Regions from separate parts of the Vibrio sp. EA2 genome, predicted to be linked through region 2. Evidence: predicted binding sites of a transcription regulator. Region 2 holds the regulator's gene; the other holds the start of a gene.
The links. The regulator PurR, encoded in region 2, represses purine synthesis genes. The targets are predictions, from matches to a motif close to TNANGNAAACGTTTNCNTNA.

Region 1 (5,348 bases), on a different contig from region 2:
GCTCGCGTTGAAGCGGGATTACGTGCCCCTGGCCTTGCAGTTGTTCTAGTTGGTGAAGACCCTGCTTCTCAAGTTTACGTTGGCAGTAAGCGCCGCGCTTGTGAAGAAGTGGGTTTTGTATCCAAGTCTTTTGACCTTCCTGCATCAACCACTGAAGCAGAATTGCTAACGTTGATCGATGAGTTAAATAATGACAACGAAATTGATGGTATTTTAGTTCAGCTTCCGCTTCCAGCTGGTATTGATAGTACTCACGTTTTAGAGCGTATTCATCCAGAAAAAGACGTTGATGGCTTCCACCCTTACAACGTAGGTCGCCTGGCTCAGCGTATCCCTAAACTGCGCTCTTGTACGCCAAAAGGTATTATTACCCTGCTCGACCGCTACAATATTAATCTTCGTGGTAAACACGCCGTTGTGGTTGGCGCTTCAAACATCGTTGGTCGTCCAATGACACTTGAGCTTCTGCTAGCTGGCTGCACAACGACAACCTGCCACCGCTTTACCAAAGACCTAGAGAGCTACGTTCGTCAAGCAGACGTCGTTGTTGTCGCAGTGGGTAAACCAAACTTCATTCCTGGCGAATGGATTAAGAAAGGCGCTGTGGTTGTCGATGTGGGTATCAACCGTCTTGACTCTGGTAAGTTAGTTGGCGACGTGGAATACGATAAAGCACGTGAAAGCGCGAGCTTTATTACCCCAGTACCGGGGGGCGTTGGCCCAATGACAGTGGCAAGCCTGATTGAAAATACCATGCTGGCTTGTGAGCAGTTCCATACTGACAAGTAATGACAGAATACTAAGTACGAAAAAGGCTCCTGGATAAGGAGCCTTTTTTCTACTTGAGCGAATCAGATGTTCGTGTTTACAGACTCAAAATCACACCAGCGATGGATGCGCTCATTAAGTTCGCCATCACACCAGCGATAATTGCTCGGAACCCATGCTTAGAAACAAAGGCACGCTTCTCTGGTACCAGTGAACCTAAGCCACCAATAAGCATCGCCATACTTGAGATATTCGCAAAACCACACAGTGCAAACGTCACGATCGCTTGAGAATGAGCACTGAGTTCAGATTTCACTTCTGCAAGTTGGATGAAAGCAACGAATTCATTCACCACGATCTTATTACCGATCAGAGAACCTGCCGTGATCGCCTCTGCCCATGGCACACCTAACAGCCACGCAACTGGCGCAAATACGTAGCCCAAAACGAGTTCGAAGCTTAATGGCGTGCCGATAAGATCGCCAAACCATCCCAAAATACCGTTAAGCAATGCAATCACACTGATGAAAGCCAACAGCGTGCCACCAACGGCAACCGCGATACGAACACCCGCCATCGCGCCATCTGCCAATGCTTCAACCACATTGGTTGCTCGTGGGATTTCAACTTGGTTAAGATCGATTTCCTCAGCTTGGTTAGCGTCTTCCGGCATCAGAATCTTAGCCATCAACAAGCCCGCTGGTGCAGACATAAACGCTGCCGCGATAAGGTAATTTAAATCAACGCCTAATGATGCATAGCCTACCAACGTACCACCAGCAACCGACGCCAGACCACCAGTCATTACTGCAAAGAACTGAGAATCCGTCATGTGCTTTAGGTAAGGCTTGACCATTAATGGCGCTTCAATCGTACCAACAAAGATATTGGCTGTAGCAGATAAAGATTCAGCACGACCAATGCCTAACAGCTTTTGGATACCACCACCGATAAAGTTAATCATTCTTGGCATCACACCAATGTGATAAAGGCTAGCGATAAGAGAAGAGAAGAAGACAATAATCCCCAGTACATTGATAGCGAAAGTGAATCCGCCTGTCGCCAAATTGCCGAATAAAAACGCAATGCCTTCCTGACCATAGTTGATTAAGTTCGATACTACGCTGCTCACTGAATTTAGAGCGTCTCGCCCCGCTGGCACATACAGAACCAATAATGCGAACAATACCTGTAAGGCAAAAGCAAGTGAGACGGTTCTGAGCTTTATATTTTTTCTATTTGTAGAAAGTAGCCATGCTACGAAGAGTATGGCTACGATACCAATAAGTGAGTTCATAAATTGGGTCCGACAGAAGGGGAATGGTAAAGGCGTCGGATTGTATAGCGGACTCAAAATGCTGCAACTTGAGGTTGTTAACAGTGTGAAAAGTTTCAGTGGTCAATATTTAAACTAAACATTAAGCCACTGAATTTACTAATGATAAACGTTTGCTTTTTATTATTATTTCCATATGGAAAAATTGTTTATGAATTAAGAAAAAATTTTGTGACAAAAGTCACCTTATGTGTACATTCATCATGACTTGGGAATGGAGATATACGGCGCTAATCTTTGGTCCCAATGACACGGGTTGCCAATCTTCTGTTTTATAAAGTTGATCACCGCCGATATTTTTTTTGGCATATGCTGTCGGCTCGGATAAACCGCATAGAATGGCATCGACTGGCTGGCCTTCCAGTCTGGTAGCAATTGAATCAGCTTACCGGTTCTGAATTCATCTCCTAACAAATACGTCGCAAGGTAAGCTATGCCCCACCCTGCAATCGCGGCGTCACGAACGGCCTCTGCCAAATCGACGGAATAATTACCAGAAACTTTCACGTTGAGTTCCTGATGGTCTTTGGTAAATGCCCATCCGGTGTAATCACGCTCCCAACTTCTGTAAATCAGGCAGTTGTGCAAAGATAAATCGTTCGGTTCTGTTGGCTTATCGTGTTTTAGCAAGTAATCCGGTGAAGCCGCGACAACAAACTGGCAATCTGTCAGCCGCTGCGCGATGTAACCCTCGGGCAAGTGTTCATTGTTCGTCACCCAAAGATCCAGTCCTTCTGCCAACATGTCTACCTTGTAGTCAAACAAGTGAACTTCAACCTCAAGCTGAGGGTACCGTTCCCTTAACTCCTGAATGGCAGGGATGATATGTAACGTGCCGAAGGATTGCGATATGCCTAAACGAACTAACCCAGCCACTTCATCTCTCTGACTTTCCATTTCCAGCGTTGCACTGCTGACAGCCTGGACCACCTGCTCACAGTGATGAAAAAAGGTCTTGCCTGCTTCTGTTGGGGTAAAACTTCGCGTGGTGCGTTGGACCAACTTGATACCAAGAGAGTCCTCTAACTGGCTAAGCTGCTTACTGACGTGAGAAACGGATACGCCGAGGCTTTTTGCTGCCGCCGTGAAGCTTTTATGTTTGATCAATGCAGAGAAGATGACCATTTGCGCAGCACGTTCAGATAACACAAATTACCTCGATTTAAATACAGAAAAACAAAGGGCTCCGAAGAGCCCTTAACAATGATTATTTATTCAGGAACTAGTATGTGATGCGATCAGCTAAGTGGCTAACAGCAAGCGCGAAGTAGTAAGAGCGATTCCACTTCATCAACACATTGTAGTTATTGTAAACCAGATAAGTCCGACCGTTTTCATCGTCAGGCATAATCAGCCAAGCTTTGATATCGTCGTCCAGTTTAGGTAACGGGCTACCATCAAACTTGGTAATACCTAATTTGCTCCACTCTTGCAGGTACTTACCTTTCTCTTCGGTTCGACCTTCCAAGTTATGGTCAATACCTCTTGGAACTTTGACCTGACGTCCCCAAGTGTACTTATCATCCCATCCAGACTTGCTCAGGTAGTTAGCGGTTGAAGCAAACACGTCCGCTTTGGTTTGCCAGATGTCTTTCTTGCCGTCGCCATTGCCATCGGCCGCAAAACGCAGGAAGGAGCTTGGCATAAACTGACATTGCCCCATCGCGCCTGCCCAAGAGCCTTTGAAATTCTCAAGTTCAATATGGCCTTGATCCAGAATCTGAAGGGCAGCCATGGTTTCTTTACGGAAGAACTCTTCACGGCGACCTTCAAATGCCATGGTAGAAAGCGCATCTATCACGCGGAAATTACCGGTAAATTTACCGAAATTACTTTCCACACCCCACAAGGCAACTATAAAACGTGGCTGAACGCCGAAGGCATCACCAATGCGTTTAAGCTCCGTATAGTGTGCTTTGTATAATTCTTTCGCTTGCTTAACCTTCCACTCTGGGACTGCACGAGGAATGTACTCATCCAGCGTCAGTTTTTTCTCTGGTTGGTTTCGGTCTGCTTTCACCGCTCGTGGCTTATATTCCACATTGGCGAATGCCGCGCTGATTACTTGCTCGGAGATGCCTTGAGCACGCGCTTCGGCACGCAACTTATCTAAGTATTCCTCAAAACCTTCGCTACTTGCAAAGGCTGAGGCACACATGCCAACGCTAAGCAGTGTAGCCAGTATTTTTTTCATATTGCCCTCCTTGAGCAAGGCAGAAGTCTCAGCAAGACACGCGATTATTTTTCGTCTTTTTGCTGAGCTTTTTGTTCTTTATATTTTTCTAATAGGTTTTCCGGTGGTGGCGGAACTTGAAGGAAGAAGCCGTCATTCTGCAACGAGACTTTCACTTTTTCGATATCCACCTGTGCCAATGTACGACCATCAAGTTTAATCGTCATGACAGCGATAGGCTTACCGAACATCTGCATCAAGGTGTCAGGAACCTGTGAAAAATCATCCTTTTTCGGAATATAGAGATAAGTACCTTCTTTTTTAGAGCTTTTATAAATAGAACAAAGCATGACACGCCTTTTATGCTGATTTACCCGTTTTATGTACGGATTTAGTTGGAAACGTAAAATTGCCGCAAACTTAATAGCAAATTTGAGATTAATTCACCGAATTGCTTGCTAGAGAACTTGCTGCGCCAAAAGATGGAATATAACATGATAGACCTAGTTTAAGGCAACGCTCTTTCAACAGAGGCAACAAGTCCACGATGACCCATTCACCAGACCTTAAAGGTAGCAGCTTTACTTTGTCAGTTTTACACCTTTCTGACAGCAAGATAGAAAAAACTATCGAATTTTTGCAAGAAAAAGTGTCTCAGGCACCTTCTTTCTTTGCATCGGCACCTTTGGTTATCAATATAGCAAAAGTCGAAGGCGACATTGATTTCCCTAAACTCAAGCAAGGCATTGCCGATGCGGGGTTTATTCCGGTTGGTGTTGCGGGTTGCAAAGACAAACGTGTACAAAACCTTGCTTCTGCAGCGGGCTTTGCGATTATGTCTGCAAGCAAATCTCCAAGCCAGGCGCCAGCGAAAATGGCACCGACTAAGTTCATCCATACGCCGGTTCGATCCGGTCAGCAAATTTATGCAAAAGATGGTGATTTAGTGGTACTAGCACATGTTAGCGCAGGAGCCGAAGTCATTGCCGACGGTTCTATTCATATTCACGGAACTTTGCGCGGGCGCGCAATTGCAGGTGCAAGTGGGCAGCATGAAGCGCGGATAATTTG
Region 2 (5,348 bases):
CCCTTCTAAAGCCCACAGCAGCTCAATGCTTACTTTTGCAGAGTGCGAGTCACGTATCGCCTTGTAAGCACCTAGTGCGCCAGCTTCTTCAAGTTGTTCAACTGATTTAATGCCAGCTTTCTTAAGCATTCGTTCTGTGGCTAGTCGTAAATTTGGCAGATCTTTTAACCTGTCAGGTTTACTACTGGCTTGTTGCTTTTTTTCTAAATTGGCTTGTTCTAAAGACTTCTTCGCGACTTCTATCAAGCGTTCACTGGATTCCCATAAGTCGTTGGAAATCGCATAGTATTTAGTAACGACCGGAAAACCACGTTTTTTATAAACGTACGGTTTTAGTCCTTGCTTCTCGAAGTTAGATGAAGTTTGTTGGTCTGCTCGTATATGAAGTTGATCATTTACAACCAGTGCAAACATCGTTTCATCAGCGAAAAGTCCGAAGCCACCAAACATTGAGCGCGACTTGATCGTACCAAGTGCCTCAAATAGCTTCATAGAATCTTTGAGTATCGGTTTATCCATTATGTGTTATCTCGGTGTAATTAATATTACGCCACCAAAAGTCAGGTCCGAGAGAATAGCAAATACATGCAGGAACAATGTCATTATAGAGTAAACTCATTATACGCATATTTGCCATCGGTAACCCCGCTACCTTCCATTAGAAACATGGTTAAGGCCGGAAGCTTTGCGTCCCATCCTTTCGGATGGTTTGCCCTGTGCGTGACACGTAGAGAATACTTTTTATCTTGAATTAACATCACGTTTCAGAGATCAAAATGTGATGTTGCTTCAGTAAAACGCCCTTATATTATGGTTGTGGTTTCATAATTGAGATTGAAGACTGAGCACAGGTTGTAAGGCTATGTGAGGGAGCTCGTGTTTATACAAAACAGCAACTTATAAAATGTTTATTGATTGTAGTGAACACAAACGACGAAAAAAGATAATTTTTAACGTGAAAAATAAGCGCTCTGGCGAGCGCTTATTAGTAATTAATTGAGTTTTTTGACCGTATTTCGAATGACCAACTCTGGCTGCATTTCAAAAATGCGTTTCTCGTGCTCTTTGTCTTTAATACGTTCAAGTAGAATCTCAAAAGCATTTTTACCGACACGCCGCTTCGGTTGGTGGATCGTTGTCAGTGGTGGCGAGAAATACTCTGCCAACTCGATGTTGTCGTAACCGACGACAGATATCTCTTCTGGAATCTTGATACCATTTTGTTGTAAACGGCTCATCAAACCGAGCGCCATGGTGTCATTGAAACAGAATACGGCCGTTGGACGTTTTTCCATGGCAGTAATTTTGTCTGCGACCAAAACAGCGGTATCACATTCAAAGTTACCTTCAAGAATCCAGTCCTCGTTTACCGGTAAATTCGCTTCTGCCATGGCGCGGCGGAATCCAGCGATACGCTCTTGGCATGCGAGTTTCTCAAAGTGGCCACTCAAGCAAGCAATATCGGTATGACCATTATCAATCAGGTACTTAGTCGCGATATATCCACCTTCTTCTGAGTTGTCCATAATTTTATCGGCTTGGGAGCTCTCTGGGCCCCAATCCATAACAACTTTTGGGATATCAGAATGGCGATCGAGCATTTGTTTAAGTTCTTCGGTCAAGTCGGAACACATCACCAGAATGCCATCTACACGCTTTTCTGCGAGCATGCGGATGTAATCTCTTTGCTTTTCATAGATACCACCAGTGTTACACAGGATTAGTGTGTAGCCTTGTCGGTAACAGTAACTCTCTACACCATCGATGACTTCGGAGAAGAATAGGTTGGTAGATTGCGTTACCAACATACCGATAGTCCGAGTTGAGTTACATTTCAAGCTACGAGCTACCGCACTTGGTGCATAGTTAAGCTCATCAACAGCTTTCATTACTTTTTCTTGCGTTGCTTCTGCAACAAAACGCGTTTTGTTGATAACGTGCGAAACTGTTGTGGTAGAAACGCCGGCTAATCGAGCGACGTCTTTTATAGTGGCCATAAATGGTGTCCTGTATCGAGCTACTAATATACCGAGGGACTAAACCTTGTGCTGCGTGTCTTGTGTAAACTTAGCGCAACAAAATTAATGGCGCTGAGTATGTTTAGCAGTGGTTACTCCGAAGTCGGTAGAGGGTAAGTAGCAACAGCGGTTGATAAAGCAACTTTCTTCAACTGAGTGCAGAAAGGTCAACAACCTATTAAGAAAACACAAAAACCGCTTTATTTCAGCGGTTTACATAAAATCATATTTAATCGTTTGCGTTCACATTTTAGCCCTATGCGGGCAGGCTGGCAATAATTTCAGCAATGGTTTTGTGTCTCGGAAGTCACATTTTGATTGCTAAAAAGCGAGCGCTCGGAACAATTTTAATCGTTAACGAATAAAATATAGGGAACCTCATCGACAGGCTCCCTAAAATAGGCGGCAATTATTCACCAAGAAGGTAAGCGCTGTCCAGTTTACAAAATGCAATTAATAGTTGCGAGACACTGGCATAGAAGCCAAATTCATCCAGTTGCTGACATTTTTGTGCGAACTGTGGTAACCAGGACATGAGTTGGCCTTGGATGAATTCATTTTGTTTTAGGAAGGCTTCTTCCATGTGTTTTTCTTGTTCAAACTCATTAGAGCGAATGATCATATTACCTAAGAAGTCGAGCTCTACCGCTAAATGGTCGGCGGGTTCCTTCAGGCTGTCGTCAACTTGGACACCAAACTCCGCCATCAATCTTTCCATCTCTTCTGCTGGCTTGTCATTGAGCAAACCTGATTCGCCGATATACATCGAAGCGTAAGGAAGTGCGCCGTACTTTTCTGTCTTTAAGAACAGCTCACAAAAATCAGCAGCAAGCTCTAGTTGCGCATCTTCACGGTCTTGTAAGCGATTCAACGCGTCAACAAGGCGATCAATTGCGGGTTTGAGAGATTCATTTTCACCTAAGCCCGCCAAAAAGCTACGAATTTCGACACTATGGTAAGCCTCCAATTCTTTGGCTGTCAGTTCTTTAGCGAATAAGCTAGAAAACCACCAGTAGATCTCGGCGCGTTTTTCATTAAAAGCTTTCACTTCTTGCATTTTAGGCTCCTGAATGATGCTCTGTTTCTGGCACCACAAAATCAAATTCAGATGTCCCTTAAGTGTAATCAATTAAAATGAACAGCAGTAACTATAACTATGATGTTTTATAGAGAAATATGTCCATTTATTAACAGGGTTCAGTAAGCTTGTTTTGAATCAACAAAATCATTAAATCTTGCTTTTTAGCCCGCCCATGACTAGAAATGTTAATAGTTATGAATAGAATACATCTCGAATAATAAATGACAGAAAGTGGTGTAAATGAGCTATCACGTATTAGTCGTAGAAGATGATGTTGTAACTCGCAGTAAGCTGGCGGGTTATTTCCAAAATGAAGGGTACACAGTCAGTGAGGCCGAAAGCGGCATGCAAATGCGTGAAGTGCTGCAAGCTGGTGACGTTGACCTTATCATGTTGGATATTAACTTGCCGGGTGAAGACGGCCTGATGCTTACGCGTGAATTACGTAGCCAATCGGATATTGGTATCATATTAGTGACAGGACGCACGGATAGCATCGACAAAATCGTTGGTCTGGAAATGGGGGCGGACGACTATGTCACCAAACCTTTTGAACTCAGAGAATTATTAGTTCGCGTTAAAAACTTATTGTGGCGTATTTCGAATGCACGCAATGGCTCAAACAAAGTGAACGAAACTAACGAACAGCATATTGTCCGTTTTGGCGAGTGGACGTTTGATATTCAACGTCGAGCGTTGAGCCGCAACGGTGAGCCGGTCAAACTGACCAAGGCGGAGTACGAGCTATTGGTTGCGTTGTCTTCGTACCCGAATCAGGTGCTGAGTCGGGAACGAATTCTGAATATGATCAGCCATCGTGTGGATGCGCCAAATGACCGCACAATTGACGTCTTAATTAGACGCATGCGTGCGAAGATGGAATTTGACCCTAAGAACCCGCAAATCTTTGTTACCGTTCATGGGGAAGGCTATATGTTTGCTGGTGATTAATACTCAAAACACAAGCACAACAAAAAGGAGAGCCGTTGCTCTCCTTTTTGTTCCGTTAAATGACCTTCTGTCATCCACTCAAAGCATCCGCTATTGAGGCTCGACCATCGGCGTTTGTCCTACCGTATCACGCAAGCGTTGCCAGATACTGCCAAGATACTCATGCCAGAATAATTCGGTTTGCTCTAAGTAACGCGCTTTCGGTGAGTATTTGTCCCAAGGTTGATTAACATCTTCGATGGCTAGGAAGTTTGTCGGCGCCGGGATGGGTTTAATTCCTGCTGCGTTAAATTCATACAGCGCCCGGCTCATATGGCTGGCGGAGGTAACCAAAACAATTTCCTTTTGCTGAACAAACGCTGCAGCCTGACGAGCTTCTTCCCAGGTATCTTTCGCATCTTCCAGTAAAATAATATCGGATTTCGCCACACCGAGCGCCAGAGCCACGTTCGCCATCATACGCGCATGGCTGATTTCAGAGCCACCATCATAGCCAGACAAAATTAATTTGGCCCCAGGATACATACGTAAAATCCGGATTCCCTCGGTTAAACGCATCAGTGCGGCACGACTTAACTGGGAAGTCGGTGGAATTTCGTCATCGATAACATGGCCATTGCCTAACACCATTACGTAGTCGATGGTTCCGGAAACGGGAAGAAACGCTTTATGCTCGCGTTCCAGTGGCATAAGAAGCTTGGTTGAAACAGGCTGGAAGGCAACAAGAAAAATGCCGACAAAAGAGAATAAAACAACGAAGCAGCCGGTTTTACGCTTAGTGGTAAAACTAATGAGAGCAAGACCCAATAATCCTATCAGCAGTAATGCTGGTAAGGGCATGAGCAAAGCTGACACTACTTTTTTCAGCTCAAACATACATAAATAGTCCGAAAAAACATCAATTGAAAATAAAAATGAGGGTATTCCTCTTTATTCCTGCTTTCCTTGTGCCAGAATAGCGGCACAATCCGTTATGATAACCCAGCAGAAGTGACAGAAGACCGCAATTTCGACGATATCGCCCACAAATTTGCAAAAAATATTTACGGCTCCGACAAAGGGGAGATCCGCCAAATCATTGTGTGGGAAGATTTTCTACAGATTCTAAGTGAATTAGAGGCCGACCAGCAACCCCTAGACGTTTTGGATGCAGGTGGTGGTTTAGCACAAATGTCTCAAAAGCTTGCTAAGCTCGGACATCGTGTCGCTTTATGTGATCTATCTTCGGAAATGCTGCAACTAGCCAAACAGGATATTGAAAATAATGGTTTGCTTGAGCAGTATCGCCTGATTCATTC

Region 1: a site for PurR is predicted at 2,206-2,225, ahead of RXX31_RS17310 (NupC/NupG family nucleoside CNT transporter). Genes of this name have one in related genera too.

Annotation. Positions count from the first base shown of each region.
Region 1 is NZ_JAWLID010000009.1:85,301-90,648, forward strand. It holds gene folD (bifunctional methylenetetrahydrofolate dehydrogenase/methenyltetrahydrofolate cyclohydrolase FolD) at 1-789, shown strand, start outside; gene RXX31_RS17310 (NupC/NupG family nucleoside CNT transporter) at 866-2,065, opposite strand; gene RXX31_RS17315 (LysR family transcriptional regulator) at 2,306-3,253, opposite strand; gene RXX31_RS17320 (lytic murein transglycosylase) at 3,327-4,298, opposite strand; gene RXX31_RS17325 (YcgL domain-containing protein) at 4,343-4,627, opposite strand; gene minC (septum site-determining protein MinC) at 4,825-5,348, shown strand, end outside.
Region 2 is NZ_JAWLID010000002.1:138,382-143,729, forward strand. It holds gene RXX31_RS04965 (TfoX/Sxy family DNA transformation protein) at 1-519, opposite strand, end outside; cyclic di-GMP riboswitch class I at 636-724, opposite strand; gene purR (HTH-type transcriptional repressor PurR) at 993-1,997, opposite strand; gene torD (molecular chaperone TorD) at 2,428-3,075, opposite strand; gene torR (two-component system response regulator TorR) at 3,340-4,050, shown strand; gene elyC (envelope biogenesis factor ElyC) at 4,141-4,926, opposite strand; gene cmoM (tRNA uridine 5-oxyacetic acid(34) methyltransferase CmoM) at 5,041-5,348, shown strand, end outside.